DNA from 2 places in the Veillonella rodentium genome. Region 2 is predicted to be linked to the other one. Evidence: a T-box and tRNA genes for the amino acid it is inferred to sense, from the RefSeq annotation. Region 2 holds a T-box; the other holds one or more tRNA genes.
The links. A T-box is a leader RNA that pairs with one kind of tRNA and senses whether it is charged. The one in region 2 lies ahead of thrS (threonine--tRNA ligase), so its partner is inferred to be a tRNA-Thr.

Region 1 (16,198 bases), 1.0 Mb from region 2:
CCAACAAGTTGATAACTTGGTAGAGTTATTGGATGGTTATTCCCAAAAGGGCGGCCATCATTTGAACGTCAACGTGTTTACTCGCGAAACATTGTTAGACGCCCAAAAACATCCTGAGTTGTATCCTCAATTGACGATTCGTGTATCCGGTTATGCGGTGCACTTTAACAAATTGACAAAACAGCAACAGGACGAAGTTATTTCCCGTACCTTCCACCAACGTATCTAATCGAGGTTTTCTATGACAGGACGTATTCATTCGGTTGAAACGATGGGTACGGTTGACGGTCCGGGCATGCGCATGGTGGTATTCCTGCAAGGATGTCCCATGCGCTGTGCTTATTGTCATAATCCCGACACGTGGAATGAAGACAGCGCGGACGCTAAATTCATGACCGTTCAGGAATTATGGGACCAGTACGAACGTAACCGCCAATTTTATACTAATGGAGGTATCACCGTCACCGGTGGGGAAGCTCTCATGCAAATCGATTTTGTTATCGAGCTTTTCACATATTTCCGTGAAAGAAACGTCCATACCTGTTTAGATACAAGTGGAATCTGTTTTGATCCCCACCAGGAGGTGGCCTACCGTAAATTGCTCAATGTCACCAGTCTCGTCATCCTAGATCTGAAAGAAATCGATCCAGCCAAGCATCTATGGTTAACGGGTAAACCGTTGGAGCCCATACTCGGGTTTGCCAGATTGACGGCTGACGTGGAAGTTCCGATTTGGGTTCGCCACGTAGTGGTTCCGACCATTACGGATAATGCCGATCGACACTATCGGCTAGGATTTTATCTGGGGACTCTGAAGAATTTACAAGCTGTTGACTGCCTTCCCTACCACGTTATGGGGGTTGCCAAATACAAGGAACTAGGTATTGACTATCGCCTTGAGGACATACCCGCCGCAACAAAGGATATGGCTGCACAGGCTTCAAAAACAGTATTGGAAGGCATCAAGGCCTACCGTCGCCATTGGTGGAGTCCCATCAAAACACAACAACAATCATAATCAAGTTTGAGGATAACTACCTCCCTTGATATATATACTCATATATACTAGGACTTGATCTATGATATTGCCCTAATCAATAGAGCCGCCCCCTTACAACCGGGGACGGCTCTTATTGCGTTTATAGACTATTTTGATGTCTTCAGTTGGTATACTGATTTCGGTATTATCAGTGCATTATTCTCTTTTATATTCAGTTTATTCTAATATCTATTTTATTTAGATACTACATTAATCGGTTCACCTTTAAAGAAGGCCTGCACATTATCTCGGATAATACCTACGAGCCGTTGACGTGTTTCAAGGCCTTTCCAACCCATGTGCGGAGTAATGATAACATTATCAAGTGTATAGAGAGGACTGTCCTCTGCAGGCGGCTCCACCTCCTGTACATCAAGACCTGCCCCAGCGATACGTTTAGCTGCTAATGCTTCACAGAGGTCCGCTTCATTAATGAGGGGACCACGACCGGTATTCACAATGACCGCATTAGGCTTCATCTTAGAGATTGCTTCTTTATTAATAAGATGTTTAGTCTGGTCATTCAATGGGCAATGTAATGTAATATAATCACTATTAGCTAGCAATTCATCAAGGCTCACATAACGAATACCGTCGCCATCAGCCTTTGGTGTGCGTGTATGAATAAGAATATTCATACCCAGAGCTTTCGCCACTTTTACCACTTCCATACCGATGTGACCGGCACCGATAACACCTAACGTTTTACCATTAACTTCTGTATGACTCACCTGTAGATATTTTGTAAAATTACTGCGGTCCCCTTTCGCAAGCATCACAATCTGCTGCTGCATGGTGGATGCAAAATTAAGGATCATCATAATCACCGTATGTGCGACACGTTCCGTGCTATAGGCCGGAATATTGCATACGGTGATCCCCTTTGCTTTCGCCGCATTAAGGTCGATATTATTATAGCCTGTTCCCGCTTCTACAATGAGTTTCACAGTATCAGGGAACTTTAAAAGCAAGTCAGCATCAACGGGTATTTCTTTTGTAACAACAACACGAGCACCTTGAATCCGTTCAATAAGCTCAGCATTTGTACTATTATCATAAACCTGTACATCATTAGATAATATGGAAAAATCTAAGGCTTTATCGTAATTCATTTTACTGGCATTTACCACTACCACGCGTTCATTCATGAGAGCCTCCTCAAATTCTTGTACAATTATAGAAAACTTTTAATAACATATATATTAATTATACTACATAGAAATTATAAATTTCTTTCATAAAAGTATTGTGTAATTCCTTAAAAGTTATACAATAAAAGTAATGTTACATAGAATTGAGGAAGACCATGAGACCTACCTATTTAACCATCAATACAAGTCTCGTTCGCGAGAACTTGCGTAAAATTAAAGACAGCTTACCGGAGTGGAGTACCTCTACGGCGGTCATCAAAGCCAACGGCTACGGCCACGGCAGCGTTATGATGGGCCGTATCGCCGTCGAAGAAGGCTACGAGTCCTTAGCGGTGGCCATTCCGGAAGAGGCCATTCCGTTGCGTCATGCGGGTATCATGGTCCCAATTTATCTGTTAGGGCTCACAAGGCCGCAATCCTTTGAAGTCATTGCCGATACAAATTCCATCCCCGCCGTATGCGAATCTACCGATTTAGCGGCACTTAATCAGGTGGCGGACAATCACGATATGATTATCAACGTCGCTGTCGCCGTCGATACAGGCATGCATCGCATCGGTATCCGTCCCGAAAACGCCGTCGATTTCATCAAAGAGGTGGAACAATATCCAAATCTGGCTGTTGATGGATTCTTTTCACATATGAGCAATGCCGATGCGGCGGATCAGACACATGCGCACAGCCAGACGGAAAAATTTCACAAGATGGTCGATGAAATTCGTGCATTTCGTCCTGATGCGGAATATCGTTTTTCCCTCGCCAACAGCGCGGGGCTCTTGTCTGTAAAGGACAGTCTATTTACGGATGCACGCCCCGGTATCATCCAGTACGGCATCATGCCGTCCCTTGATGTACCGAATCGTTTAGGGCTAAAACCGGTTCTCTCCTTTCACAGCGAGGTCGTACACGTACAGCACCTCGATGCGGGCGAAGGTATCGGCTACGGCTCCACGTATGTAACGCCGGAACCGATGACGATTGCAACCATCCCCGTCGGTTATGCGGATGGCTATCCGCGCAGTCTTTCAAACCGAGGCACCGTTCTCATTCACGGCACCCGTTGCCCTGTAGTGGGACGTATCTGTATGGACCAGTTCATGGTATCCGTACCGAATACGATTACCGTTAAACCGGGGGATAAGGTGGTTTTGCTCGGCTCACAGGGTCACGAAAGCATCTCCGCCCTTGAAATTGCGGCCCTCGCATCGACAATCCCGTACGAAATCTTCTGCGGATTCTCGGAACGAGTACCTCGGCAATATATATAACAACAGAAAAGATTAACTACAGAAAAAGGCCCGTCCGTCATGGACGAGCCTTTTTCTGCTGTTCCCTATACGTGTTTTACCGTGAAGTAAGTTACGTTCTTATTGTGAGAGAGTATTATATAGTGTATAACTTATGAATGGAAAGGAATCGAATTCATAAGGGGGGCCCCCTGAACAATAGACGGCATAGGAGAGAGTCAATGTTTGTCTATCCTATCCAGGGGGCGCATGTGTGTGTTGTGTATTATGTGTGTGTCTTGTGTGTATTGTGTGTATAGTGTTTTTCTGTGTGTCTCAGAGTTCTTCACAACAGCATAGGGACAGCCCCAGGAAAGCTTATTTCACAGCTTTCCCTGTTTTCGCATCCAATGTGATGTTTACAGGTTTATTCTGTGCATCATGGAATTGGATATTATACAAAGGAGTTCCGTTCTTATTAGCTACGGACCAGGAATCGATGCCGGTCGCTACATTGCCCGTTTGTTCATAAGCAGCATTGATAGCTACATGCGGAGGTAAAATGGTACCCGGATCGATAGCAGCTGTATCCATGGATTTGTCATAAGCCTTTGCAGGACCTTCTGTAACATTACCTGTAGCTACATCTAATTTCATGGAATGTGCACCACTTGTATTGAAACCTTCTACTTCATAGACAGCTGTTTTGTTTTCTGCTTTGAAAGATACATTGGTAATCTTGGAGTTACCGTATTTAGTTTCAAATTGATCTAATAGCTGGTTAGCACCTACTACGAATACGCTGTTTTCATCAACTACGCCGGACGGTTGAGCCGGAGATTTCACATTCTTCGTCATCACTTGTTTACCATCTTTTTTAGCGACATTTTTTTCACCTTTAATAGGATCGGCTTTTTCAGGTTTTACGGACTTTTTCGCATCTATCGGTTTGATTGCTTTATCGCCCTTATCACCTTTAATCGCTTTGTCACCTTTGTCGGCTTTCATCACTTTATCGGCCTTGTCAGCTTTTGTTACCTTCTCAGCTTTTAATCCTGTTGTATCAGCATCAACAGCGTCAACTGTTCTGTTGGATGCACGAACTACCTTCGTTTGACCAGGGGCCTTCGCCGCTGTTGCAGTGTCTATCGCAGGCACAGGAGCTGTAGGAGTTGCGGCACTAGCGGCAGCAACGGTTCCCTTCGTTGCAGTCGGTACCGGAGTTGGATCCATAGGAGCAACAGATGTGGTTTCCTCTTGTTGTTGAGTTACCGGTACCGGCGTTATGTCTGCCGCAGTCACCGCTACGGTAGCACCGAATACACCTGCTACTGCTAAGGCTATACTATTTCTTAAAATAGACTTCTTCATGATATCCTCCTTCTGTTTCGTCGTTCTCTTTCGTTGAACTGGTACCCATGTTACAGAGGGTCTATGAACTCAAAATGTAGAAGGGTTCAAATTTCGCTCTATATCGGTGAAAGCAAAATGAATTTATCGGTAATTTTCAGAAAACTTCAGTATTTTCTGTTTCCATTTAAGTCCTATATGAACACTGTACAAAAGGCCTCTGTTCCCTTATTTACGGGACAGAGACCTTGATAGCATCATTCTCATCACAGCAGGTTATATCATTCATGAGTAAACGTTCACAAAAATGTCGTAAAAATTTCTGACAACAAAAAACAGCAGCTTCCAAATACATCCGACATTGGAGCTGCTGTACAATTACATATTAATCATCAAATTTAACGGATAACAATTTACCGGTCATAGCATCTATGCGCACCGCTACCTCATGAGAATCATCGGTTCCGAATACAACCTTGTAAACCGGTTTACGGTGTTCGTTATGTACGGACCAGCTGTTAAGGCTTACAGCGCGACCTTTAGTCTGGGCAAACGCGAAATTCACGACCGCTGCAGGCGGTAGGATCTGGCGAGGATTAAAGGCCTTCTTATTTAACGACTTGCGATAATCCCCGTCTCGTTTTTCAAAGATCTGATTGGTCGCATAAATATATATGAGCTCATATTTTCCGCTTTCATTGAAGCCATCCACTTCGTACTTGATCTGTCCCCCATCGGCATCAAAGGAGATTTCCGTGATGGCCGCATCAGGATGATTCTGAATAAATGCATTCAACAAACCGTTGGCCCCTACAATGGCCGCATGACTTTCATCAACGACCTGTACGGTCGGCTGAACAGGCACCAATTTCGCCGATGCCACATTCGGCATGCCGAACGCAGCGGCTAACGCTAAAACTAAACTACCTTTTACAAATAAAGATTTCATAAGTTCCTCCATACATAAAGCACATGTATCTATACACTATATATTACAATTATACACTATATTCATCAGTTTCAAACATAATAATTTTCGATGCGTAAAATTAGCGTCCGTGATACAATGCATATAGTATTATTATCCCTTTACAAGTGAGCATTTATGATTTCAATTTATCCAACCATTTACCATACATTTCAATGCAAGGCCGACAAATGCGAAAATACATGCTGCCAACTATGGACTATCGACATCGATGAGGCCACCGCCCGGCGTTATCGGACGATGCCCGGACCTCTTGGTGAAAGCTTGCGCAGCGCCATAACCGTCGACGATGACGGCAGCCACTTTGTCTTTACCGATAAAAAACCGTATTGTCCGTTACTAAACGAACAAGGTTTATGCAAGGTCGTCTTAGAACTCGGCGAAGAAGGCCTCTGCGAAACATGTCACATGCATCCGAGATTCTATAAATATATCGAGGACTTGGAGCTTTGCGGAGTAGGTCTTGCCTGTGAGGCCTCCGTCGAACTGTTGGAGCGAGACGCCTTACAATTTACTATCGAGGACGACGACAACGAATTCGATACGGATGAGACAATAACGTTATTAAATGTGTTTCAGCTGCTCGGACTTGGCTTAGAGCCTGAACTTTTACAATATACACCGACACCGAGCGCAGACTATTATGCGAACCTGTTGAGTCTCTACAAAACGACAGAACCGATCGATGCAAAATGGACAGTCCAGTTAAACGACCTTTCTGCCCGTATATCGATCTTAGTTGATACGGTTACGAACTATGTAAAAACTGACGGTAAAACACAATATGATGCGACATTTTTCAATAAAGTCTATCAATATATTCTGTATCGCCAAATCGATATGCTCGCCGACCATTCCCTGGAAGCTTTGCTCGATTATGCAAAAGACGGCACGGAGTATATCCTGATGACCGGTGCCATCAACGGTAAGCCGCTGCAACAAGTCGCCAGATGGTCCCAACAAATCGAATACGACGAAGATAATGTGGAACTGCTGCTGCAAAACTACGACGCGTAAAATATAACCAAGCCACAATTTAGCCTCGAGATTATTTATTCCTAGGCTTATAGAACAGAATGTATATTTTTAATACCGATGCACACTATGCCATCGATGTAAAAAAATAACCGCAAGGACAAACGGCCTTGCGGTTATTTTAGTTGGAGCTGATAATAGGATTCGAACCTACGACCTACTCATTACGAATGAGCCGCTCTACCAACTGAGCTATACCAGCATATGTATAGATTTATAGTACATCTATATACAGGTATTGTCAATTTATATTATTTCAATACGGTATGAAGCCATTGATTCCAATGTTGGAGCACCGAAATGGACAGTGCCGTTACGATAAACATAACCAAAAAGGTCTTGGCAATTCCTAAGTTTACATAACGACGCATGATTTGCGCAGCGATAAATACGGCATAATACTGACTGAAGGTCGTGATAAAATACGCTACATCAACTATGTATCGTCTCCACGACAGAGTATATAAGACAACCCCTATCAAATGAATTAAAACTATGATTAACGTGCGTAACGCGTTCATATAGGACAGGCCATATATGTAATTCTGTACAACCCCTTTATAAGAGCCTCGGCCACCGACAAGGTCCAATAAACGCCATAAGATACATCCGCCCAATACGACTTGAACCACGAGAAAAGAAACACTTGCTAATGCAGTAATCCCATCAAATTGAGGCAATCCTTTCAGAAATTTAACGCCCGTAACGGAAATTACGTCTGCCACTACAAATGGTGAAAGATAGGTAACCAAATATAAAATGATGGTGGAAGCCACCAAGTTGATCAGAGCCTTTCTAAAGGTTCCGCCGTCAACAATATTCCAAAATGATCTGTCACTTAATTTTGTAAAGAGGTGTAATATTTCTTTATACCAGCTCATAATGTATATATACCTTCAAAAATACTACAGATAATCGCAGCCCCAACCATAACAGCCACACCTTCAAAGACGGAACCGCTGACACAGGCACCGATAATACGTCCCACGACATTGAACAACAGCATCAGACTCAACACACATAAGCTCACCAAGCTTATCCCCATAATAATTTGCACCCCTATCGGCAATGTGGCAAGGACCAACAAGACGCCCAATGTTAATGTGATCAAAGCTATCACCAGTTGACTGACAGCCATGATGTGAAGTACCCCGGTAACAACAGTCCGCACATAGAAGGTCCGTTCCCTGGCAAGTGCATACCCGCCTACCACAATAGACATGATAAGAGCTTTCACAACCACCCATAACAGATGTGAAAGGTTCCAGAAATCCTGTTGTGAACATAGTCGATTTACAAAACATCCTAAATCATGATGAGACAATAGCGGTAAAGGAATGATTTGTAATTTCAAGAATATAGTGGAATTGCGTATAAACGATCGAATGGCCTCCATATAAACGCTATCCCCTACAATGGTAAATTGATAACATATGAGTGCCAACACCAGCATAGCGGCGAGTTGCCCATAAACTGTATCGTAACGATATATACGAGCATTCTTATCTTCAATAGGGCTCAATAGGCGATACGCAAATTCTGTAAGACCGGCCAACATATGTTTCACCACCTTTCACAAACACTCAATAAAATGCCTATGTACATGAAACATAGGCATAAATAACTTGCTATAATCAATAGTTTTAAATATATCTATAAATATAAAATATATTTAAAAAATTCTATTTTATTTCATACTCATTATAGCACAAAAGCAAGGCATACAATATACCTTGCTTTTATAAGTCTATATATTTTTACTATTAATACTGACTATGATAATATGATTTATCACTGATCTAATTTCACTACAAAATTACGCATGTAGCCCCTTTAAAAGCAGGAACCCTGCCCCCCATATAATCGCAGCAAGTATCAGAAATGATAATATGGCAATACCGAGCGCAGTTAATCGGGAGATATTAATCTGACGGCTCAACAACGATACACTAACCCAGAAACACCAAAGTATTACGGCATATGATGAATAGACAAAAACCACCAGACCAATATAACGTACATAATTTGAAAGGTTTAACACTATGCAAAATAACAGAAATATCGTCTGCCATATAGCCAGAATACTCTTAAAAATCTGTCCATATGCCATCTCATACCAGCAAACCGTCAATACAGTTTCATAGGTTGTCTCTATCTTAAATTTACCGGCAATCCAGGAAAATATAACCGAGTAAAGTGCTAGAATAAAGTAAAGAAGCACTATACCGAGAGTAATTGAAAATAAACCTTGTCCTACTACCGTACCAAGCTCCGACCCCACCTCGCCTAATGGAACGCCTAAGAAAGCATCGCAGATCAAAGGGATTATCTGACTGCAGAAAATATACAGCAAAAAAGTCATCAATGTGGCAATAAAGCCCTTATGACAGGACCCTTGTTCTACAATCTGAGGAATCCCTCGTTTAAACGGAGCAATTACAAGAGCCCAAATATCTGAATACCATTTTGTTTCCATTTTCCCTCCCAAAAACTAGAACCGAACTATATCGGGCTCATTATATCATATTTTTTTATGAATTAGATACTAAATATTCACATGTAACCAAAGGATATTAGCATATTAATAAAAATATATACTGAACTTGGGTTTTGTCTGCTCCGCACCACTTATTTATCTCTCAAACCAAATAAAACCGGCGACCCGAGGTCGCCAGTTTTATAATTATGTTATTGCAATGATGCAACAATTTTTGTTAGGTTTTCATCCATTCGATCAAGATAGGATTTATTATCTTCATTACTTTCGATTGTATAAATCGTTTCGACTTTAGCCCCTACTTCCTGTGCTAATGTTTTAGACACATCAGGGCTTGCCATTTCCTCTGCAAAAATAGTTGTGATATGATTATCTTTGCAGTATTCGATGAGTTTTGCCAACTGCGCCGCATTCGGTTCACCTTCGGCAAATACATCTTCCACACTGTTCTGTTCCAACCCGAAATCACGGCAGAGATAAGCAAAGGCCGCATGACCAGTTACAAAGTTTTTATGAGGTGCTTTGGCGAATTGGTCTTCATACTTTTTAATCATAGCATCCAATTTCGCTACATAATCGGTATAGTTCTTTTCATAATAGTCTTTATTCGCCGGATCCGCTTTTACAAGGGCGTCTTTAATATTTTTCACTTCGATCTTAGCATTCTTCAAAGACAACCATGCATGAGGGTCTTCTGCTCCATGTTCTTTGATTTCCTCCGGATCTGTATTTTTAATAGTCTCTACACCGTCGGATGCTTTCACAGACACGAGTTTATCATTTTTAGCCGCCGCAATGGCCTGTTCATCCCAAGGTTCCATTCCGAGGCCGTTATACACGAATAACTGTGCCGAGGATAGCTGTTTCATGTTTTCCGGTTTCAATTCAAAATCATGAGGTTCCGTGCCGTCCGGAATAATCGTGGATACTTCCACCTTATCACCACCGATGGCCTTCGCAAATTCCGCCATCGCATTAAAACTTGTTACCACTTGGACTTTCTTATTTGCCTGTTCTTTCGGAGCATCATTACCGCATCCCGCAAATACAGCAGTCATCAATATACCAATGACTAACAACACCAATTTCCTGACCATAGTAGTCCTCCTTTTTTAATACTGATCGCCTTCGCACACAATTAATATGACACATCTTCTTTGTTGCAGTTGCGACTCAGTTGCATTTGTAATATAGTTATAGTATAAACGTACCAAAAATTTTGTCAATCAGAAAAGTGGTTTTCATATGTTATCAATTAAACACCTTTATTTTTCCTATCAGGGTCAACCGCCATACGTGTTGAACGACCTTAATCTACATATTCATAATGGTGATTATATATCCATCGTCGGTGACAACGGTTCCGGTAAAAGTACCTTGCTTCGCCTTATCCTGGGCTTTCTGACACCTGTAAAAGGCAGTATCAGACGGAGTACAAACAACATCCGTTATGTATCTCAAAAGAATGATTTTTCCCACGCCGGCTTTCCCATTACGGTAAGAGAAATCCTCGACTCCTATCGTAAATTATTAAAGATTAAAGATAAAAACGAAGCAAATCGCGTTCTATCTTTAACCGGCATGACAGACTTTAAGGACCGTCTCATCAGCAAGCTGTCCGGCGGTCAGGCACAGCGAATCTCCATAGCCCGCGCCCTCATCGGTCATCCGGATCTCATCATTCTCGACGAACCGTCTACAGGTATCGACCGTAAAAGTCAGGAGGGCATTTACGCACTCCTGCGCGAGCTAAACCAGAAGCATCATATTACAATTATTTCCGTAGAACACAATTTGGAAATGGCCCTTGCGAACTCCACGAATATTTATCATATTGCAAACGGACAGGGACATCTCTGCTCCCCGGAACAGTATGCCAACGAAATCATGCACAGTTCAGGACGTAATCCTGTAGCGCACATGGACTGCTCCTGTTTCACGGATATCAGAAAGATCAGCGATACAATAGGCGTAGATAATACAACTCCGATGTGTAACGAAACATTAAATCCACCATCAGATGTACAGACTGATACATTATCAAATATGACAACCGAGGAGGTGCGCCATGTTTAATTATTCATTTATGCAGAACGCCTTCTTCGTGGCCCTCTGCATCTCTCTGCTTTGCCCGTGTATCGGCATCTTTATGGTACTGCGCCGCTCCAGCATGATCGGCGACACCATGAGTCACGCATCCCTCGCGGGGATAACGCTCGGTCTGTTGACGAACACCAATCCCATTCTGGGGGCCTTCATCTTCACCGCCATCTGTGGCGCACTCATCGAGTTCTTGCGAAAATATTTCGCACACCATCTCGACCTCATCCTCACCATTATTCTATCCCTCAGCATCGGTACCGCCATCACCTTAATCAGTTCAGGGCTGTTGAAAGCAAACGCCAATGTATTCTTCTTCGGCAGTATCCTCACCGTCAATACGACGGACATGATCAGCATCGGAGCACTCACGGTTTTATCGGTACTCACCCTATACTTCTTGTATAACTCCCTCCTCTACATTGCGTACGATGAGGAAGCGGCTCGCATAGCGGGCGTAAAGGTTGATCTCATCAACTATATCTTCGCCATCCTCATGGCGGCCGCCGTATCCATTTCCATAAAAATCGTCGGGGTCCTCGTACTAAGTGCCATGATTGCCCTTCCCGTAGCATCCGCTCTGCAACTGGAAAAAGGATTCAGAGTAACACTCCTCTGCTCCGTCGGATTCAGTTTACTCGCCATGATTATCGGCCTCTTCGGCTCCTACTACCTCAATGTAGCACCGGGCGGCTTCGTATCCCTCACATCAGTAGGTATCTTATTAATAGTACTGGTCATCAAGAATATCCGTGCAGTTATGAGGCGTTTACAGTTCAGCAAATAATCGCGACAGTTTATATATTTCCAATTATGAAAGTATTACCGCCGAAAATCAGGTTTAATTTCAAAGACTATACTGAGAAATAAAGAGCAGCTTTCATAAAAAATACGTATAGTAACGGGAACGGGGAAATTTTATGAAGAATATACAATGGCCGGAAGGCATAAAAAAAACCAGACAGCGGGAAGCCATCTGGTCCATATTAACAACAGCAAAGAGACCCGTCACAGCCGTTGACATCGCCGACCGGATCGGCGAAGGTACAACATGGATGTCCACTATTTACCGTACCCTGGAATTACTCGAAACAAAAGGTATCATCACGCGTACCACCATCATGGGCAGTGATATGGCGTACTATGAGATCACACCTCATACACATCGGCACTATGCGGTATGCACCAGCTGCGGTACCATGATCCCGCTCCATACCTGCCCCGTCGTGGAAATGCCGCAGGAACTGACGGAGGCGGGATTTACCGTGACAGAACACCATCTGGAAATAGCGGGTCTATGTAAAAAATGCAATAACAAGAAATAAAAATGATGCCCAGAGAATCAAACGCCGGGCATCATTTTTATTTACTTTGGATACCTTAAAAACACAATATAGCATAGCCTTACAGGATGGTAAGGGCAATATCTATATACAAAAAGGACGTAACTGTATAGTTACGCCCTCTATAGTTTCATAATATATTCTATTTAACCGTATTCAGCTTTCACCAATCACAACATCAACGGAGCCACAAGAAATCCGAGTGCCACGGAGATAGCGATGGCAAGTACGCCCGGAATGAAGAACGGATGGTTGAATACGAGATTACCGATCCGTGTGGATCCCGTATCATCCATCTGTACAGCCCCTAACAGTGTCGGATATGTCGGCAGTACAAAGAGCGCCGATACGGCCGCAAAGGATGCGATAATGATGTACACCGATTCCGTATGTTCCGGTGTAATACCCAACGCCAGGATTACGGCCGGCACCAAAGCCTGCGTCGTAGCCGCCTGGCTATAGAGTAATGTGCTGGCAAAGAAGAATGCCACCGCCAACAGGAACGGATACGCCGTTACAAGGCTGGACGCAAGAGCTTTAATCTCAGGGATATGTCCTTTTACAAAGGTATCCCCGAGCCATGCAACGCCCAATACGCAGACACAGGCGGATAAGCCGGATTTGAACGTGCTTGTATTAACAAGATCCGCCGTATCAAGTTTACAGAAGAATGTAATCGCTGCCGCGATAATCATCATAAAGCCTACGATAGCATCATTCCGACCGAAGATAACAGGCTTGATGATACCGATATTTTTAGAAATAGCCGTCGCATAAAATACGATACAGATAATGCCGATTAAGAAAATCAAAACAGACGTCTTTGCCCCCGGTTTTAAGTGGAAATCAACACTCTTTTCACGAGGTGGCGCCACATGGCCCGCCGCCAATCGTTCCCGGTAAACCGGATCAGAAGATAAATCATTATTCGCAAATGTAGACATGATAAACGCCGTAATCATAACGCCCACAAAAGTTGTGGAGATACAGATGGCGAGCAGTGTCGGATAATTCACGCCAAACGGTTCAAGGAATCCGCTCATAGCCACGACCGCCGCTGATACAGGGCTCGCAGTGATACCGATTTGACTTGCCACCACGGCAATCGACAACGGAACGGAAGGTTTAATATTCTCACTCTTCGCCACCTCCACGATAACGGGAATCATGGAGAATGCCGTATGTCCGGTACCTGCCAAAATCGTAAGAAAGTACGTTACGGTCGGAGCAAGATAGTTGATATGCTTCGGATTTTTCCGCAAAATACCTTCCGCAATACGCACCAGATAATCAAGGCCGCCGGCGAGTTGTAATGCACAAATCGCTGCAATAGCAGACATGATTATAAGGATTACGTCCCATGGAATTTGCCCCGGGAACATCCCCATCCCGAGACTCAAAAGGACTACCCCCAGCCCGCCGGCGTAACCGATACCCATACCGCCGAGTCGTACACCGAGGAAGATGGCCCCAAACAAAATAATAATCTGCATAATTACATAAATGTCCATACGATGACCTCCTTTATACATATATAGTATCATAAGTATACTTAATTATCATAGTGAAACAGCATTGTATAGAATATAGTTTTTAAGTTTCAATATACCCCCATAAAAATAAGAGCCGCACGTATCGTTTGCCCATACGGAGCAATATATCGATAAGTGCGGCTCTCGTTTATTATATGCTGTAACCTTTATAAAATAATCGGCTTCATGTCTTCTAATACGCCTTCCTCTTCAGTGGCACGGCGAATGCTTTCACCGACAATGCGTACCATATCTTCAAGCTGTTCAACGGTGGAGGCCAACGGAGGCATCAGAATCACCACATCCCCGATCGGACGACAGATAAGGCCCTGTTCACGGGCCAATACGGCAACCTTCGCGCCGACCGCATCATTCGGACGATATGCTTCGTGCGTTTTCACATCCTTTTCCAACTCAATCCCCACGATGAGGCCTCGTTGGCGCACTTCTTTTACATGTTCGAGGGATTCGATCGGTTTCAATGCCTTTGTGAAAGCTTCAATCTTAGCCGGCAACTGTTCCATGATATGTTCATCTCTGAACACTTGCAACGAAGCCAACGCTACGGCGCAGGCTAACGCATTCCCCGTGTAGGAGTGACCGTGATAGAAGGTTTTTCGTTCCTCAAAGGTGCCGAGGAATCCGTCAAAAACCTGTTTCGTGGTGAGCGTCGCCGCCAACGGCATATAACCGCCCGTGATGCCCTTCGACAATGTCATGAAATCCGGTGCCACATCCTCCTGCTCACAGGCGAAGAATGTGCCGGTACGACCGAAGCCCGTAGCCACTTCGTCAACGATAAGGAATACATCATGAGCTTTAGTGAGCTCACGAACCCGTTTCAAATACCCTTTCGGCATGACGAGCATACCCGCAGCCGCCTGTACTAACGGTTCCATCACAAGGGCTGTAATTTCATCACCTTCACGGTCCAGGATGCGCTCCAATTCCGCCAGAGACTCTTCAAAAGCCTGCTCCCGTTCCGCTACATCCCGATACACACCGGGACTTGGCAAAGTAATCGGCTTAAATAATAAATTATGGAACACTTCATGGAATAGCTGAATGCCGCCGACGGATACGGTTCCCAGTGTATCACCGTGATAACCCGCGTTAAGGGATATAAATTTTGTCTTTTTAGTTTGCCCGACCTGTTGACGATACTGATAGGCCATCTTGATGGCAATTTCTATGGCCGTACTGCCGTCATCGGATAAAAATACTTTATCGAGTCCTTCCGGCGCCAGTTCCACCAATTCCTTACACAACTGTGCCGACGGAGGGCTCACAAGACCCAACAATGTACTGTGAGCGATTTTATCCGCCTGGTCTTTCAAAGCCTGATTCAACACGGGGTGATTATGTCCGTGAATATTAACCCACAAGGACGACACGCCGTCATAATATTTCTTGCCGTTCTCATCGATGAGATATATCCCCTCACCACGCTCGATTACTACCGGTTTCTGTGCGAGCCAGTCCTGCATCTGCGTAAACGGATGCCATACGAATTCATGATCCCATTGTGCCGCCTGTGAAAGCTGTTTTGCTGCCATCATATCACCTCATACTTACGATATTTCTATTGTTATATTAATTTTAAATTGTTCCATAAAGCCCATAGTATTCTTGTGAACACCTGAAATATCTACCTTGTCATTTTGTCCAAAAGGAAAGATAATTCATTGCTGTTTCAACGGAAATCCAGCACCGTTTTCCACAACTGTTCCGAGTCTATAAAGGACCGTCCCCATCCAAGCCGTACGCTATGAATATTCGGGCCTTGATACGGCGGCAATGCACCTGCTACCGGAAGTCCCGTATACCGCTCCATATCCTCTATATTCGTCTTTAATAAAAACGGGTCCACTAATGTCGTATCGTTTACGATGATTGCTTTCACGAAGATTCCGTGAGCCTTCGCATACTCGCAGGTC
Region 2 (16,198 bases):
GAACGCATAAAAAAAGCTGCTCTAGATGCTATTAAGAACAATCAAAAAACTGTATATATTGTTCGTGGCGGTCCCGGCACTGGTAAAAGTGTTGTAGCAATAAACTTATTGGCAGAATGTATTCATAATGGCTATATGGCTCAATACATTACATCTAATGCTGCACCACGTAATGTATATAGTACTATACTACAAAAAGGGTTCAAGAAAACAGAGATTAAAGCATTATTCCAAAGTAGTGGCACATTCCATACACGTTCTAAAAATGCACTTCAAATTGCAATTGTTGATGAAGCACATAGATTACGTGAAAAATCTGGAATGTACCAAAATGAAGGAGAAGACCAAATCAAAGAAATTATTAATGCCTCCCTCTTTAGTGTCTTCTTTATTGATCGAAATCAACGTGTTACATTTAAAGATGCAGGTACTATCGATAAAATATTAAAGTTTAGTACTGAGCAAAAGGCTCTTGTTTATGAGGGCGCACTAGAATCCCAGTTCCGTTGTAATGGCTCTGACGGCTATTTAGCTTGGTTAGACAACGTTCTTCAAATTGCAGAAACAGCAAACTATGATGGTTTTGAAGGTGATTATGACTTTAGGATTTTTGATGATCCTAATGCTATGTATGCTGCTATAAAAGCAAAAAATGAGATAAACAATAAGTCTCGAGTTTTAGCAGGCTATTGTTGGGATTGGCCTAAGGAAGGTCGAACAACTTCTCTTGTAAAAGATATCCAAATACCGGAACATAATTTTGGAATCAGCTGGAACTTAGGAAATTCTACTACATATGCAATAGATCCAGATTCTATTAATGAAGCGGGCTGTATTCATACCACTCAAGGCCTTGAATTTGAATACGTAGGTGTTATTATCGGTGATGATCTACGTTATGAAAATGGCAAACTCATCGTAGATATTAATAAACGTGCTAAAACAGATCAGTCTATCAAAGGTATCAAAAAAATTTTAAAAGAAAACCCTGAAGAAGGACATCGTATTGCAAATGAAATTGTAAAAAATACATACCGTACATTAATGACACGTGGTCAAAAAGGTTGCTACATCTACTGTACAAATAAAGACTTAGCCAATTACTTTAAATTAGCCTATAATCATCAGTTAAACTATACTTACAACGAACCTCAAGTTGTTCTAGCGACACAACCAATGGCCGCCGACAAACCGAATTCTAATATAGATGAACTTCACTCCAAGCTGCATAAGTTATAGTATTCTATACAAACAGAAAGCCAGTAGTGCTATTTCTATAGCACCACTGGCTCTTATATTTAAGAACAAAATCTATATACATTACTATTACTATTACTATTACTATTACTTCTTACCAACCAATCTATAACTCATATCCACCAGCATTTTAAGTTTCTCTACATCTTTATATCCTTCAATATCCACCGAGATCCAGTGCTGTTTATTCATATGATATGCAGGATAGATTCCACTTTCATGAATCAAATTAGGAATCAAATCAGGATCACATTTAAGATTTACTACATCCAATGATTCACTTATATCAAGTCCTACCTGCTGTCCATGAATATTAAAGATTCCCGCAAACCATTTTTGATTGTCTCTACGTCGAATTACTACATAGTCAGGGTATTTTTCCCATGGATAGTCTACATCACAGATATATTCTTTTTGTATGTATTGAATTAATTCATTACGATTCATCGTATCTCACCTCGTTTATATAGGCTAACTTTAATACATGTCTACGCATACAGCATTTATCCTATAAAATACCAATGCTTAAATAACTTATATATAACTTATATATAATATAATATAATATAATATTTGACCTATAGTAGTACAATATAAGTATAAAATTAAGGAGATGATACATATGAGATTTACAAAACGTATGCTCGTCATGACCTTTTTAGCCGTGACTGTTGCAGTATCTACAGGATTTGCTTACGATTATGTATGCAATGGTTCCCAAACAAGTTGTAATACTACTACACAATACAACTGCAATAACTCTAGTAATACAACTTGTAACAATACTAGCCAAAGTTATTGTGGCCCAAACTCTAATACAAGAGGATGTGGCGGGTATAGAAAATAATATATCGGATACGACAAAAGCCTATAGTACTGAATATGTACTATAGGCTTTAATACTTAAAATATATTTCTTATTCTATTACTCGACAAAGTGTGTATGCTTAACGCGCCAATGTGTCATTTTATTGAACAACCAAAGGCTATAAATGCCAAAGGTAATAAAGGTGAAGAACCACCATTTAATATAACTACCAAATAGTTGTGTACCAGTTCCATCAAAGTAAAGTCGTTTACCATTAATAATCGTATTACGGCAAATCCAGCTCCGGAACATAACCTCCGCCCAAGGGAATGCAATGCCGAAGGTACATACCGTAATCAGAAACGCTGCCAAAGTATACCCGATATATCCAAGTACAGAGCCTTCAAATCGAGATTCCATTTGTCCTGTCATAAAGTTCACTCCTCATAAAATAATTTTACATAATAGATATATTATACATTATTAAGCAGATTAATTCATCTTATGAATGCTGCTTTCACCATACAAAAAAGGACCCTCATCAGAGAGTCCTTAATCTGGTTGTTATACTATTAAGCGTTTTTAGCTACTTCAACAAGTTTAGCGAATGCTGCTGCATCGTTAACTGCCAAGTCAGCCAACATTTTACGGTTAACTTCAACGCCTGCTTTAGTCAAACCGGCGATGAAACGGCTGTAAGTTGTGCCGTTAATGCGAGCCGCTGCGTTGATACGAGCGATCCACAATTGACGGAATTCGCGTTTTTTCGCACGACGGTCACGACGAGCGTAGTACAACGCTTTCATTACTGTTTCGTTAGCTTTTTTAAACAAACGGGAACGTGTGCCGCGGTAACCTTTAGCTAATTTTAAAATCTTTTTATGACGTGCATGAGCTGTAACGCCCTTTTTCACTCTTGCCATTGTATATTCCTCCTAAATTACGATATGATCGATTAACTATTAACGATTAAGCGTATGGTAAGCATTTAACTACGCGTTTGTAGTCGGCTTTTGCAACCAATGTGGCTTTGCGTAAATTGCGTTTACGAGCTGGAGATTTCTTTTCAAGAATGTGGCTTTTGAAAGCTTTTGCACGCTTGAATTCACCGGTTCCTGTTACTGCGAAACGTTTAGCCGCTGCGCGACGAGTTTTAATCTTTGGCATAATAATCCTCCCAATACATTACTTACTTACTAAAATCATGGTCATGTTACGACCTTCTAACTTAGCTGCTTTTTCAATAGACGCCGTTTCTTTGAGTTCATCAGCAAAACGTGTCAATACCGCCATGCCGAGTTCAGGATGTGAAAGCTCACGACCGCGGAACATGATGGTTACTTTTACTTTGTTACCTTCAGCCAAGAATTTGGATGCATTTTTCATTTTAACGTAAAAGTCATGGTCTTCAATATGTGGACGTAATTTGACTTCTTTCAAAGTTACGATTTTTTGTTTTTTCTTCGCTTCTTTCTCGCGTTTTTGTTGTTCATAACGATATTTACCGTAGTTCATAATGCGAGCTACCGGCGGTTTAGCGTTAGGTGCAATTTCCACAAGATCAAGATGCTGTTCTTCAGCCAATGCCAAAGCCTCACGGCCAGACATGATACCGATTTGCTCATTTTCAGGACCTACTACACGAAGTTCACGAGCACGAATCTCTTCATTAATGCGTGGTGTATCCTTGCTAATAGCGTTCACCTCCAAGAGAATAAAAAAAACGGACGGCAAACACCATCCGAATAGAATTCTCTATATTAACCTCATACTTCTCGATATCAGGTGAGTGGCGGATGGCCTCTGCTTCACAAATTACTTAATTATGATATCAGATCAAATATATACTGTCAAGCCCTACCGATAAATATCATATGGAATCCGCTGCCGGCACAATTACGATTACTTATAAGATATCGGCATACCGGTCACGGTTATTATCTTTATTATGCATATATATAATTCGCTACAGACAAATCAGCCGCTGAAAGTATACAATATATTTAAATAATAATGGTATAAATTATATTTTTATGTACCTTTATATATTATTCATTTCGATAACGAAACCTTATTTTATCCTTAAGAAAGGAGTACTGTCATGTCTGAATCTATAATGAAAAAACCTCGTACATCAGTACAGAATGCGGGACTTATACTCGCCTTTATCATTCTGGGCGGTATTATGGCGCTGCCGACTCCGGACACTTTATCCACAGGAGGACACCGTATGATCGGCATCCTCGCTTTCGCCGTCATCCTCTGGATGACATCCGCCGTATCCTATCCCGTAAGCGCCACCATGATTACGGCTCTTACGGCACTGCTGTTGGGATTTTCTCCGAATCCCGAAGCCCCCGCCAAATTTTTAGGCACGACCAGTGCGTTGAAGCTCATCATTTCCGGTTATTCGACACCGGCCATGATTCTCGTCGGTGCCGCCATGTTCATTTCCGTAGCCATGCGCAAGACCGGCCTCGACCGGCGTATAGCCATGCTCGTACTGTCCGGCGTGGGCACCAGGGTAAGCCGGATTTATCTGGGCGTCATCATTACGGGGCTCATCCTGGCCTTCTTTGTGCCGAGCGCGACAGCCCGTATCGCCTGCCTGGCACCGATTATCATAGGGATCGTTGAAAATCTGGGTATTGAACGAAAAAGCAGAGTCGCCGCCCTCCTCATGGTCGGTGCCGTTCAGGCGGACTCGTTCTGGAACATCATGATTCAGACGGCGGCAGCCCAGAATCTTGTAGCTGTAGGTTTCATGCAGACACAGATGAACGCCAGCATCAGCTGGGCCGACTGGCTCATCGCGGCGGCACCGTTCTCGATTACCATGGCAGTTATCACTTACATAGTGACACAGCTGTTAATCAGACCCGAATTCAGGGAGCTCGTCGGAGGTGATGTACAACTGGCTAAAATGCGCAATGAAATCGGCCCCATGACAGCGGATGAAAAGAAACTGTTATGCATCTCGATCGGGCTTCTCGCATTATGGGCTACCGGCGGTAAACTGCATTCCATCGATACCACGACTACCACCATCGTCGCCATTGCCCTGTTCTTCTTTCCTGGGCTCGGTATCATGGACTGGAAGTTTGCGCAGCAACATATCGATTGGGGATCCATCGTCATGTTCGGCGCCGGCATCGGTCTCGGCTCCGTATTACTAAAAACAAAAGCGGCAACCTGGCTTGCTCAAGTGTTCGTAAACGCCTTTTCCCTCGAAACAGCCAGCATCTTCCTGCTCATCGCCATTATGGCGGCATTTCTCATCATCATCCATTTAGGTTTCGCTTCCGCAACAGCCCTTTCATCGGCAATGATTCCGATCGTTATCTCCATCGTCATGGGGCACAGCGCAGAAGGACTCAATCCGATCGGTGTGACCATGCTCATGCAGTACGCCATTTGTTTCGGCCTGATTCTGCCGGTCAACTCGCCGCAGGGTATGGTGGCCTACGGTACGGAAACCTTTGACGTGAAAACATTTATGACCACCGGTATTCCGTTGACCATAATCGGTTATATCATGATGCTCGTATTTACACTCACATACTGGCACTGGATCGGTATCGCATAGCGGGATGAAACGATAAAACGCTGTTATTCCCCTTATATTGAAAAGTCCTGCAACCTCTATGACCATAGAGATTGCAGGACTTTCTTTTAGTCATTTTACGATAAGAGTAATATATCGGCCATTAAATCAACCTGTCAGTTACGTTCCTTGATCTCAATTTTAACTGCATTGAAGAATTCGTCAAATGGAACTGAGCCCAATTCATCGCCGCCGTGTTTACGTACGTTAACGGTGCCTTCTTCCACTTCCTTGTCCCCTACGACGAGCATATACGGTACCTTCGCCATTTGTGCCTGGCGGATTTTGTAGCCGATTTTTTCGCTGCGATCGTCCACTTCCACGCGTACATAGTCATGATGCATCTGTTTAGCTAACCGCTTAGCGTATTCAACATGTTTTTCGGAGATAGGCAGAATTTTCACCTGTACAGGGGCCATCCATGTAGGGAATGCACCTGCATAGTGTTCAGTCAGGATACCGATGAAACGTTCCATGGAGCCGAAGCACGCACGGTGAATCATGATAGGTTGATGTTTTTGACCGTCTTCACCGATATATTCCATCTGGAATCGTTCAGGAAGGTTCATATCTAATTGGATAGTACCGCATTGCCATGTACGGCCCAAAGAATCTTCGATATGGTAGTCGAGCTTAGGGCCGTAGAAAGCGCCGTCACCAGGATTGATTACGTAATCAATTCCCTTAGCTTCAATAGCATTGCGCAATGCATCTGTCGCCTGTTCCCAGATAGCATCGTCGCCCATCGCATTATCCGGTTTTGTGGATAATTCCACATGATACTTCAAACCGAACTGGCTGTAAATGCGATCAAAGAGCTCGATAACTTTCATCAATTCCTCTTGCATTTGAGACGGCAACATGAATACGTGCGCATCGTCCTGTGTGAAAGCACGAACGCGGAATAAACCGTGTAACGCGCCGGATAATTCGTGACGGTGTACTAAACCGAGTTCCGCATAGCGCAACGGCAAATCGCGATAGGAATGCATTTCATTCTGATAAACCAAGATACCGCCCGGACAGTTCATAGGTTTAATTGCATATTCTTCATCATCGATGATTGTAGTATACATATTTTCACGATAATGGTACCAGTGACCGGATGTTTCCCACAAGTGTTTATTCAAGATAATCGGCGTGCGAATTTCTTCATATTCAAATTCATGATGAACTTCGCGCCAGAATTTTTCCAATTCATTGCGAAGCGCCATACCTTTTGGCAAGAAGAACGGGAATCCGGGGCCTTCTTCTTTGATAACGAACAGGCCGAGTTCTTTACCGAGTTTACGATGATCACACTTAGCCGCTTCTTCCAACATGTGTAAGTATGCATCCAGTTCTTCCTTTTTCTCGAACGCAGTACCGTAAATACGTTGCAACATTTTATTCTTTTCATCGCCGCGCCAGTATGCACCTGCAATGCTTTGTAATTTGAAAGCTTTCACCTTGCCCGTGGATGCCACATGAGGTCCTGCACAAAGGTCGATGAAATCACCTTGAGAGTAGCAGGAGATCACGGCATCTTCCGGAAGGTCTTCAATAAGTTCCACCTTGTAGTCTTCATGTTTGGATTTAAAGAATTCAATCGCTTCCGCACGAGGCATAACGGATTTAGTAATCGATAAATTTTCTTTTACAATACGGCTCATTTCCTTTTCGATTTTACCCAAATCTTCAGGAGTCAAAGTATGTTCCATATCGATATCATAGTAAAAACCTTTATCGATAGCAGGACCGATTGCCAATTTGGCATTAGGCCATAAGCGTTTTACCGCTTGTGCCAAGATATGAGAAGCTGTATGGCGCAAAGTATGTTTGCCCCCTTCATCTTCAAATGTTAAGAACGCAACTTCAGAGCCATCTACAAGTTCTTCGCGAAGGTCTGTTAATTCACCATTTATGTTTGCAGCTAGTACTTTTTTAGCCAAGCTGTTAGATAGTTGTTTTACTGCTTCCCCAAGAGTAGTGCCAGCAGCGTATTCCTTTGCACTACCATCAGGTAAAATGATTTTTACATCTGCCATTTTTCTTTCCTCCAATTTATAAACTAGGATAGCTTTGATTTTCTACTTTCACCAATATACCTACTTACCACACAATACATAAACATTGAGTAATTAGCTTGTAGAAATTGGGTAATAAAAAAAGACCTTCTATCCCTACAAACAAGGGACGAAGATCATTCGCGGTTCCACCCTAGTTAACTACCTATACCGAACGATATAGTTAATTCACTTCATTAAGCCCGATAACGGTGGCGGCCGTATTTGCCTACTTCAGGTTCGACAAATCAGTTTAAAGGGGGTAATTCCGATATATGTGTAAGGCATTTCCAGCATCCGCCTCTCTCTGACACACAGGGATATGAGAATCATGTCCTTTGCATAACTTTTTACTAGATTATAGTATCATAGAGTACTAAAAATTTCAATACAGTATAACTGTAAATTTCATAAAAACTAGAAACTGTAATTTTTATAAAAGCCATAAATTGTAAAGTATCTCTTCATGTATATGAATACATTTATATTTTAAATAAACGGCCCGAAAACACCCTCGAGCCGTTTTATTTTTGTTATTACCGTTTAAAGTTCGTGGACAACATTGCGCCGATTACCTTTTCCAGTTTACTGCTAGAAAGATCCGGACCTTTATAAAGGGTCAACAGAATATCGTTGGAGTTGTCCTGCTTGGACACCATCATAACGCCGCTACCTCGTGCACCGTTATCATCATAATCCTTCGCAACGATAACGAGGTTCAGATAATGGTCCTTCATGTATGTGTATACCTTGCTGGTACGCGCGGAGGAACCGATCATTTTTGCGATATTCATGCCGCGATTGAATACGATAGCATTTGCATTATGCGGATTCGTCGCCAATTGCTGACGTTCCTCATCATTTAGCGGCATGAGATTCACCATAAGGGAATCCCCCTGCTTACCGCGGAACATGGCCGGCATCGTTTCACGCACATCATCAGGAATACCCGTATCGGCAGTGAGTTTCAACTCTTTAGGTACATTCATATACAGAACGCCCTTGCTGTTGCGGCCCACTTCAGTTTTACTGATATCCACGGCACTCAGCATAATGGAATCCTTGATGGTGAACACTTGATTCGCCAGCGGCTTTTCAGGCACACCGCGACTCGCTAATTGCACTTCGCCCTCCTTGGTTTTCTTCAAGGTTTCCACATTCCATTTAGCACCTTTTTTGTCCCCGTCACTCGGTTCAGTGAAAGCATTCGCACCGTCCTTCGTACCCACGTAAACATAGGTCTGAGCAGGGATAATGGTGTCCGGTGCACCGGCTTTATTGAAAGCCGCGCCGTACAATACGTTCGGAACCACGTTGGAACCGACCTTTAAATTATTGTTTTCCTGGCTTTCCACATCAAAATTGATATTCCCTGTAAACGTAAGATCAGGTCCGTGGTTAATCACAACCACTTCTCCCGCTTGAGGGATAACAACGGGACCTACAGGGCCCGCCATAGCGACGCCTGCCATAGACACACCGAGACAAGCTGTTAATAAAGCACGTTTCAAAATAGACTGTTTCATAGATTTACTCTCATTTCTCTATTATTTCACTATAGCCTGATAAGCTATACACCAAAATTCGGCATCATCACAAATACACTGAGCAATGACACCATGCTACCCTTCTATTGTTACATATTCGGGCAGACTTTGCAAAATATCAATAGCCAGAGACCTGGTCGACGGCGTGCAGCGCACCATACATAAACCCTCATTATCAACAGAGGTCATCACGCCGACGTACTCATAGCCTTCGATGATACGATTGACGAAATTCGTATGCTTCGGATCGATATGAAAGTACACATACGCTTCTTCACCGGAGTCAGACTCATCAGGAGCCTCTTCAAAAGCCCCTATGGAGCGGCTCGGCACTAACGGATCATCGGACAGAACAGATTGATTCCGACCCGGTAATTCCGAAACCTTCGAATGGTTCACTTCTAATCGAGTACCGCTCATATCAGTCTCCCTTCTGATTACACTCGCGGCGCATCATGGAATACGGCTCAAGAGGCGTATCCATATAAAGGCGGACTCTCATTTGCGCATGCGGTGCCACATCGATAGAATTGCCGTCCTCATCCGTCATCATCTCGATAACGGCTTCGACTAAATCACCTTTCGGCTGACAGAATTCAACCTTATCGCCGACCTTGAAATTATTGCGTTGTTCAAGATCCACATATTTTTCTTCTTCATTATAGCCCAAAACTAAACCGATGAAATCGTGACTCTGCGTATTCGTGGATTTACCGTAGTTTTGTGCGCTTTCATCAGGTCGACCTTCGGCAAAGCCGTCAGTATACGGACGATGAGAGATTTTTTCCAATTCCTCAATCCATTCAGGACGCACATACCAGTCCTTGCCTTCTTTCAAATACGTGTCGATAGCTGTGCGATACACCTTGGCCACCGTCGCAACATAGTGAACGGATTTCATGCGGCCTTCGATTTTAAGGCTGTCTATACCGGCCTCATAGAGGTCAGGAATACGATGAATCAGGCATAAATCCTTGGAGTTAAAAATATAGGTACCATGTTCATCCTCTTCGATAGGATAATATTCGCCGGGACGATTGGACTCCACAAGGGAGTATTTCCAGCGGCAGGATTGAGAACATTGACCGCGGTTCGCATCGCGATTTCCCGTCATATAGTTCGATAGAAGGCAGCGTCCCGAATACGAGATACACATGGAACCATGAACGAAGGACTCGATTTCGATATCTACATGGTCCTTCATTTCTTTAAGGTCCGCCAGCGATACTTCACGAGCCGCCACGACACGGGCGGCCCCCAATTCCTTCCACATCTGTACAGTATGCCAGTTTGTAGTGGACGCTTGCGTACTCACGTGTAACTCAAGCCCCGGAGCCACGCGTTTTGCAAGGCTGAAAATTCCCATATCCGCCACGATGATGGCATCGACATTGATGCTTTCAAGGAATTTCAAATAATCCTCCAAGCCTTCAAAGTCCTCATTATGAGGAATAATATTGCAGGTGACGTGGATTTTCTTGCCATGAGAATGTACAAATTCCACCGCTTCCTTCAGCTCTTCATCGGAGAAGTTCGAGTTTCCCGCGCGAAGTCCGAAACGCTTCCCTGCACAATAGACGGCATCCGCGCCATAGCGAATCGCCATCTTCAATTTATCCATATTGCCCGCTGGGCAAAGTAATTCCATAAAATGTTCTGCCATTATTGGTTGTGTCCTTTCCACACACTCACACTCATACCGTCCCCCATAGGGTAAATCGTGGTATTAAATAATTCTTTGTTTTCTACAAAGTTCAAATATTCCTGCAATCGTTTAACGATTGTCTTAAAGCGCTTCGGCGCCTCTTTTTCGCCGCGCACGTAACCTCTGAAGAGTACATTATCCGCGAGGATAACGCCCCCTTCTTTCACATGCGGCAAAATCAGTTCCAATTGTTTTAAATACTGACCTTTCGGCCCATCCAAAAAGACGAGATCATATTCGCCTACAAGATTCGTTAACACCTGAGACGCATCACCTTGAATCAAGGTAATCTCATCCGCATAGGCGGATTGGTCAATATAATATTTCGCCATTTTATGACGCACCTCATCCAGTTCTATGGATGTAATGCGGCCTCCCTCATCAAGCAGAGGAGCCATCAACAGGGTGGAATATCCAATGGCGGTGCCCACCTCCAACACGGAGGTGGGCCGATATAATCCTATTAATTCTTCAAACAGATGTACCTCCGATTCTCGCAAAATCGGTACATCATTAAGCATCGCATAAATACGCTGTTCATTTAAAATATCATTTAATGTCATGAAAGTAGATAGATTCTCCTACATTATCGATAGTTGTATTGATTGGAGTTTGTCCCGCCGGACGGATTCACGGGTTGCGGTCGCTGTACCTGAATAGGCGGCACATTCGACTGCGACGAATTCGGAATCACGTTCTGCATCGATTCCGGTGCCGTCGTAACAGGAATCGTCGTCGGTACATAATTACTGCCGGAGTCGGCATTCGATGTTGCAGGCGGTGCACTCTGTGCGGCTTCCGGTGCCGTCGTGACAGGAATCGTTGTCGGTGTATACTTAGTGGTCGGTTCTACATCAACATATTGAGAATCCGCTTCCACCGCTTCCGCCGAACTGTAATTGTAATTAGGCTCAGTAGTAGCAGCAGCCACATCATAGTTAGGCCCTGCCGCCTGCGCCGCGGATTCATTACTGGACGACGTGGAATCACTGCCGTAGATCTTATGAACCGCCGCTAAATGTTCCTCATAGGTTTTAGAGAAGTGATTATGACCTTCTTTATCCGCTACGAAGTACAAATAATCCGTGTTTTCGGAATGAAGCACCGCATCAAGAGATTTTTTACCGGGATTTGCAATCGGTCCCGGTGGTAAGCCTTTGCTCACATATGTATTATAAGGGCTCTGTAATTGAGTATCCCCCAATGTTACATGTTCCTTCGCATAACCGAGTACATAGGAAATCGTCGCATCGGACTGCAATGGAATGCCATGAGCCAAACGTTTTTTAAATACACCAGCAATAGTCGGACGATCCGCATCAAATAGAGATTCACGTTCAACAATAGACGCCAATGTCACAAAGTCGTGAATACTCATATGTTGAGCCTGAATCTGTTTTTTTACGGCCGGAGTCAGATAGCGGTTCATTTCATCCGCCATCATTTGAATCACATTGCGCGGTGTCGCATCTACAGGAATCTCATATGTACTTGGAAATAAAAATCCCTCTACGGGATATGTTTCGGGCTTTGTCCCCTTCATATACGGATAGGGTACAAAGGTCTTCGCTTCCTCTAAAAAGTCCTTCGACTTCATGATCTTATTCTTCTCAAGCTCAATCGCGATATCGCCTACCGTGTAACCTTCCGGAATAGTCAGGCGAATTGATTTTACATGACCCTCCTGCAACAGGGAAATGAGTTCTTTCACAGACACCTTATTCGGAATCTGATAATGCCCCGTTTGAAGCTTATCACCGGTACCGCTCAACAGCAGCCACAGCTTAAAGCCTTGAGTGGAACGGATGAGGCTTTTTTCATAAAGCATGTCCGCAATTTCTGATCCCGTTTGATTCTTATCGATGACCACCACTTGAGATCCGTCATCCTGAGCAAATGTATTCGGCATATAGTACAATGCACTGAGGCCGCCTACGATAACCAAAATACCTACGATAATCATAATACAAATATATTTTAAGGGTTTTCTCACGATATTGAGTTCCTTTCTATCAAATAAGCGTCAATTGTCACTCTATTATACCATAAACTCTATATTTCCCCTATGAAGTTCAGGACATAAAAATAGCGCATCACCCCATGGCAATACGCTACATTTACAATGGATTACTCGTCGTCATCCATATCCTCATACAATTTTACCAGAGCTTCGAAATGTTCATCATCTTCATCCAAAGGCACATATTCCTCTACGCCTTCTTCATTTGTTTCGATACGGGCCAAGATCATATACGTATCATCTTGACCTTCATGGTCAGCCTCTTCCTCCTGCACATGTACAAGAACGGCGTATTCTTGGCCTTCATGATTCAAAACAACGTCTTCCGTGAAGTACTGTTTCTTACCGTTTTCATCTTCGAATTCCAAGTAATACACTTCGCCTTCAAAATTTTGGTCAACCATTGGAAACCCTCCTTTTAAATACTTATTTATTAAACTGCAAGCGATCTAAATATCCTTGCAAAATTACAACCGCTGCCATCTTGTCGATCACAGATTTGCGTTTTTTACGACTTACATCAGCTGCGATGAGTTGGCGTTCCGCCATGACGGTGGATAACCGCTCATCCCAATAAGTAACAGGTAAATCGATGACTTCTTTCATCTTGGCGACGAATTCCTCCGTCTTTACAGCTCTATCCCCTTTTGTACCATTCATATTTTTCGGCATTCCCACGACCAGCTCATGCACCTCGTATTCAGTGATAAGTTCCTGCAGTCTGTGAAAATCCTTTTCAAGGGATGTTCTGCGAATGGTTTCTATGCCTTGCGCCGTCATGAGCAATGCATCACTGCAGGCGATGCCGATAGTCCGGCTGCCTACGTCCAATGACATAATCCTCATTATAGTTGCTTAGCCTTTGCGTATTCTTTTAATAATTCTTCAATCAAATCATCCCGCTCTAAACGGCGAATGTCTGACCGTGCATTATTATAACTTGTGATATACGCAGGGTCACCGGAGATAAGATATCCCAGGATCTGATTAATCGGGTTATACCCTTTTTCTTGAATCGATTGATAAACGCGAGTAAGTACCTCTTCAGCTGTTACCGGTTCATCTTCAACTTTACGGAATAACATAGTTTCATCGGAAACCTTCATGCATATCCCTCCTTTTCAGTACATCAGGCGAGGCCCGTCCTTGTGAAAGACGAGACTCAACCTCGTATGCTAACCGTCCGACTGGGCCGGATAGTTAATCTTAGCTTAGGTTACATATATAACTGCATAGTATTAAACAGTATATATCAATAATAATTATACAGTTATATATATTATTGTAACATAGATGACAAAGCATCTCCACCTGCTTTAAGTGCTGCCGATAATTTATCCGGTTCTTTACCGCCGGCCTGAGCCATATCAGGACGACCGCCACCATTACCGCCCGTAACCTGAGCAGCGGCTTTTACGATATTACCTGCATGAGCACCTCTGCCTACAATGTCTTTAGATACCTTACATGCAAAGCTTACCTTATCATCACCCATAACGGAACCCAGGAGAACCACACCGGAACCGCCGAGTACATCGAGGGCCTGGTCCGCATAATCTCGAAGTTCATCCATCGTATTAACCCGAACGGATGCGAAGATGGCATCGACACCGTTGATATTCACCTTAGCGGACACGATATCAGCAGCACCGCTGGCTGTGATTTCCTTGCGAATTTCATTGAGTTCATGTTCAACCGCTTTCGCATCAGCCAATACTTGATGCAAACGTTCCTCTACCTGAGCAGGTTTCGTCTTAAGCTCTCCTGCCAAACGTTCGATAGTCAGACGATCCTGTTTTGCCGCCTCAAGAGCTGCACGCCCCGTAATCGCTTCGATACGACGCACACCGGATCCGATACCGGATTCGGATGTCAGACGGAAAGACCCGATGAAGGCCGTATTGCCCACGTGAGAACCTCCGCACAATTCAACGGAGAATCCGGGTACCTCTACTACGCGTACAACATCGCCGTATTTATCACCGAAGAGTGCCATCGCTCCTTTTGCTTTCGCTTCGTCCATAGACATTTCAGCGATAGCAAGATCCGTTGCTTTGAGTATCTCTTCATTTACGAGGGCCTCTATTTTTTCAAGTTCCTCCTGTGTTACAGGTGAGAAATGAGTAAAATCGAAACGTAAATAATCCGGCGTTACCAAGGAACCCGCCTGATTCACATGCTCGCCTAACACTTGTTTCAATGCCGCATGCAATAAGTGAGTTGCCGTATGATTACGAGCCATCGCAGCACGACGATCCGTATCCACTTCAAGCGTTACGTCATCACCTTCGGAAACAGAACCCTCTACAACGGTACCGATATGATAAACTGTGCCTTCAGGCAAACGTTTCGTATTATGAACCTCTACCTTGCCCATCGGCCCGACGATAAAGCCCGTATCACCTAATTGACCGCCCCCCTCAGCGTGGAATGGAGTCGTACGTACGATAACGGTGATTTCATCGCCGTCAGCGGCCGTTTGCAAGCGTTCGGAACCTTTACCGATCATAAGAACAGAAGATACCGTTACAGTTTCATCCTCGAGAAGTTCTTCATCCTTAAGGAATGTAATATCCGGTGTTTCCACCTTTGCATCTTCTTTAACACGTGCTTCACGGGCACGTTCACGCTGTTCCTTCATCGCCGCATCGAAACCGTCACGGTCGATGCTGAAACCGCGTTCAGATGCAATTTCCTCTGTTAATTCCCAAGGAAATCCGTATGTATCATATAATTTAAATACTTCTACCCCCGGTACGACAGTCGCTTTCTCAGCAGACAACGTATCGATTAAGGAGTACAATAGTTCAAGACCTTGTTCCAACGTCTGATTGAAGCGTTCTTCTTCGTTTTGAACGACCCGTTTTACGAAGTCTTTTTTTTCAGCGATGGACTTGATTCCCGGTCCTAGAATATCTACGACTACGTCGATAAGAGGTGTTAAGAAAATACCGTCAATACCGAGTAAGCGACCATGACGCACGGCACGGCGCAAGATACGACGCAATACATAACCGCGACCTTCGTTAGATGGTAATACACCATCAGAAATTAATGCCGTTACGGCACGGGCATGGTCCGCAATAACCTTCAAGGATACATCTGTGCTTTCATTATCGTTATAAGATACGCCTGCACGTTTTGCCGTAGCCTCGATAATCGGGAAAATCAGATCCGTTTCAAAGTTCGTTTTACAATGTTGCAATACGGAT

Region 1: it encodes a tRNA-Thr, which carries the amino acid that the T-box ahead of thrS (threonine--tRNA ligase) is inferred to sense. The anticodon was not compared.

The regions. Positions count from the first base shown of each region.
Region 1 covers NZ_LT906470.1:319,616-335,813, reverse strand. The annotation lists gene grcA3 (autonomous glycyl radical cofactor GrcA3) at 1-229, shown strand, start outside; gene pflA (pyruvate formate-lyase-activating protein) at 242-1,018, shown strand; gene CKV62_RS01325 (2-hydroxyacid dehydrogenase) at 1,234-2,187, opposite strand; gene alr (alanine racemase) at 2,346-3,458, shown strand; gene CKV62_RS09505 (PepSY domain-containing protein) at 3,795-4,787, opposite strand; gene CKV62_RS01305 (PepSY domain-containing protein) at 5,152-5,715, opposite strand; gene fliB (flagellin lysine-N-methylase) at 5,872-6,771, shown strand; tRNA gene CKV62_RS01295 (tRNA-Thr) at 6,916-6,991, opposite strand; gene CKV62_RS01290 (hypothetical protein) at 7,041-7,670, opposite strand; gene CKV62_RS01285 (hypothetical protein) at 7,667-8,347, opposite strand; gene CKV62_RS01280 (hypothetical protein) at 8,606-9,265, opposite strand; gene CKV62_RS01275 (metal ABC transporter substrate-binding protein) at 9,478-10,383, opposite strand; gene CKV62_RS01270 (metal ABC transporter ATP-binding protein) at 10,532-11,362, shown strand; gene CKV62_RS01265 (metal ABC transporter permease) at 11,355-12,173, shown strand; gene CKV62_RS01260 (Fur family transcriptional regulator) at 12,307-12,711, shown strand; gene CKV62_RS01255 (anaerobic C4-dicarboxylate transporter) at 12,900-14,240, opposite strand; gene bioA (adenosylmethionine--8-amino-7-oxononanoate transaminase) at 14,429-15,817, opposite strand; gene bioD (dethiobiotin synthase) at 15,955-16,198, opposite strand, start outside.
Region 2 covers NZ_LT906470.1:1,332,012-1,348,209, forward strand. The annotation lists gene CKV62_RS06105 (DUF2075 domain-containing protein) at 1-1,239, shown strand, start outside; gene CKV62_RS06110 (MmcQ/YjbR family DNA-binding protein) at 1,345-1,704, opposite strand; gene CKV62_RS06120 (DUF6693 family protein) at 2,183-2,497, opposite strand; gene rplT (50S ribosomal protein L20) at 2,638-2,988, opposite strand; gene rpmI (50S ribosomal protein L35) at 3,035-3,232, opposite strand; gene infC (translation initiation factor IF-3) at 3,251-3,769, opposite strand; gene CKV62_RS06140 (DASS family sodium-coupled anion symporter) at 4,167-5,651, shown strand; gene thrS (threonine--tRNA ligase) at 5,786-7,696, opposite strand; T-box leader at 7,838-8,067, opposite strand; gene CKV62_RS06150 (hypothetical protein) at 8,251-9,240, opposite strand; gene CKV62_RS06155 (DUF4911 domain-containing protein) at 9,337-9,681, opposite strand; gene CKV62_RS06160 (peptidase U32 family protein) at 9,683-10,924, opposite strand; gene CKV62_RS06165 (O-methyltransferase) at 10,924-11,529, opposite strand; gene mltG (endolytic transglycosylase MltG) at 11,553-12,959, opposite strand; gene CKV62_RS06175 (DUF1292 domain-containing protein) at 13,094-13,390, opposite strand; gene ruvX (Holliday junction resolvase RuvX) at 13,413-13,832, opposite strand; gene CKV62_RS06185 (IreB family regulatory phosphoprotein) at 13,832-14,092, opposite strand; gene alaS (alanine--tRNA ligase) at 14,266-16,198, opposite strand, start outside.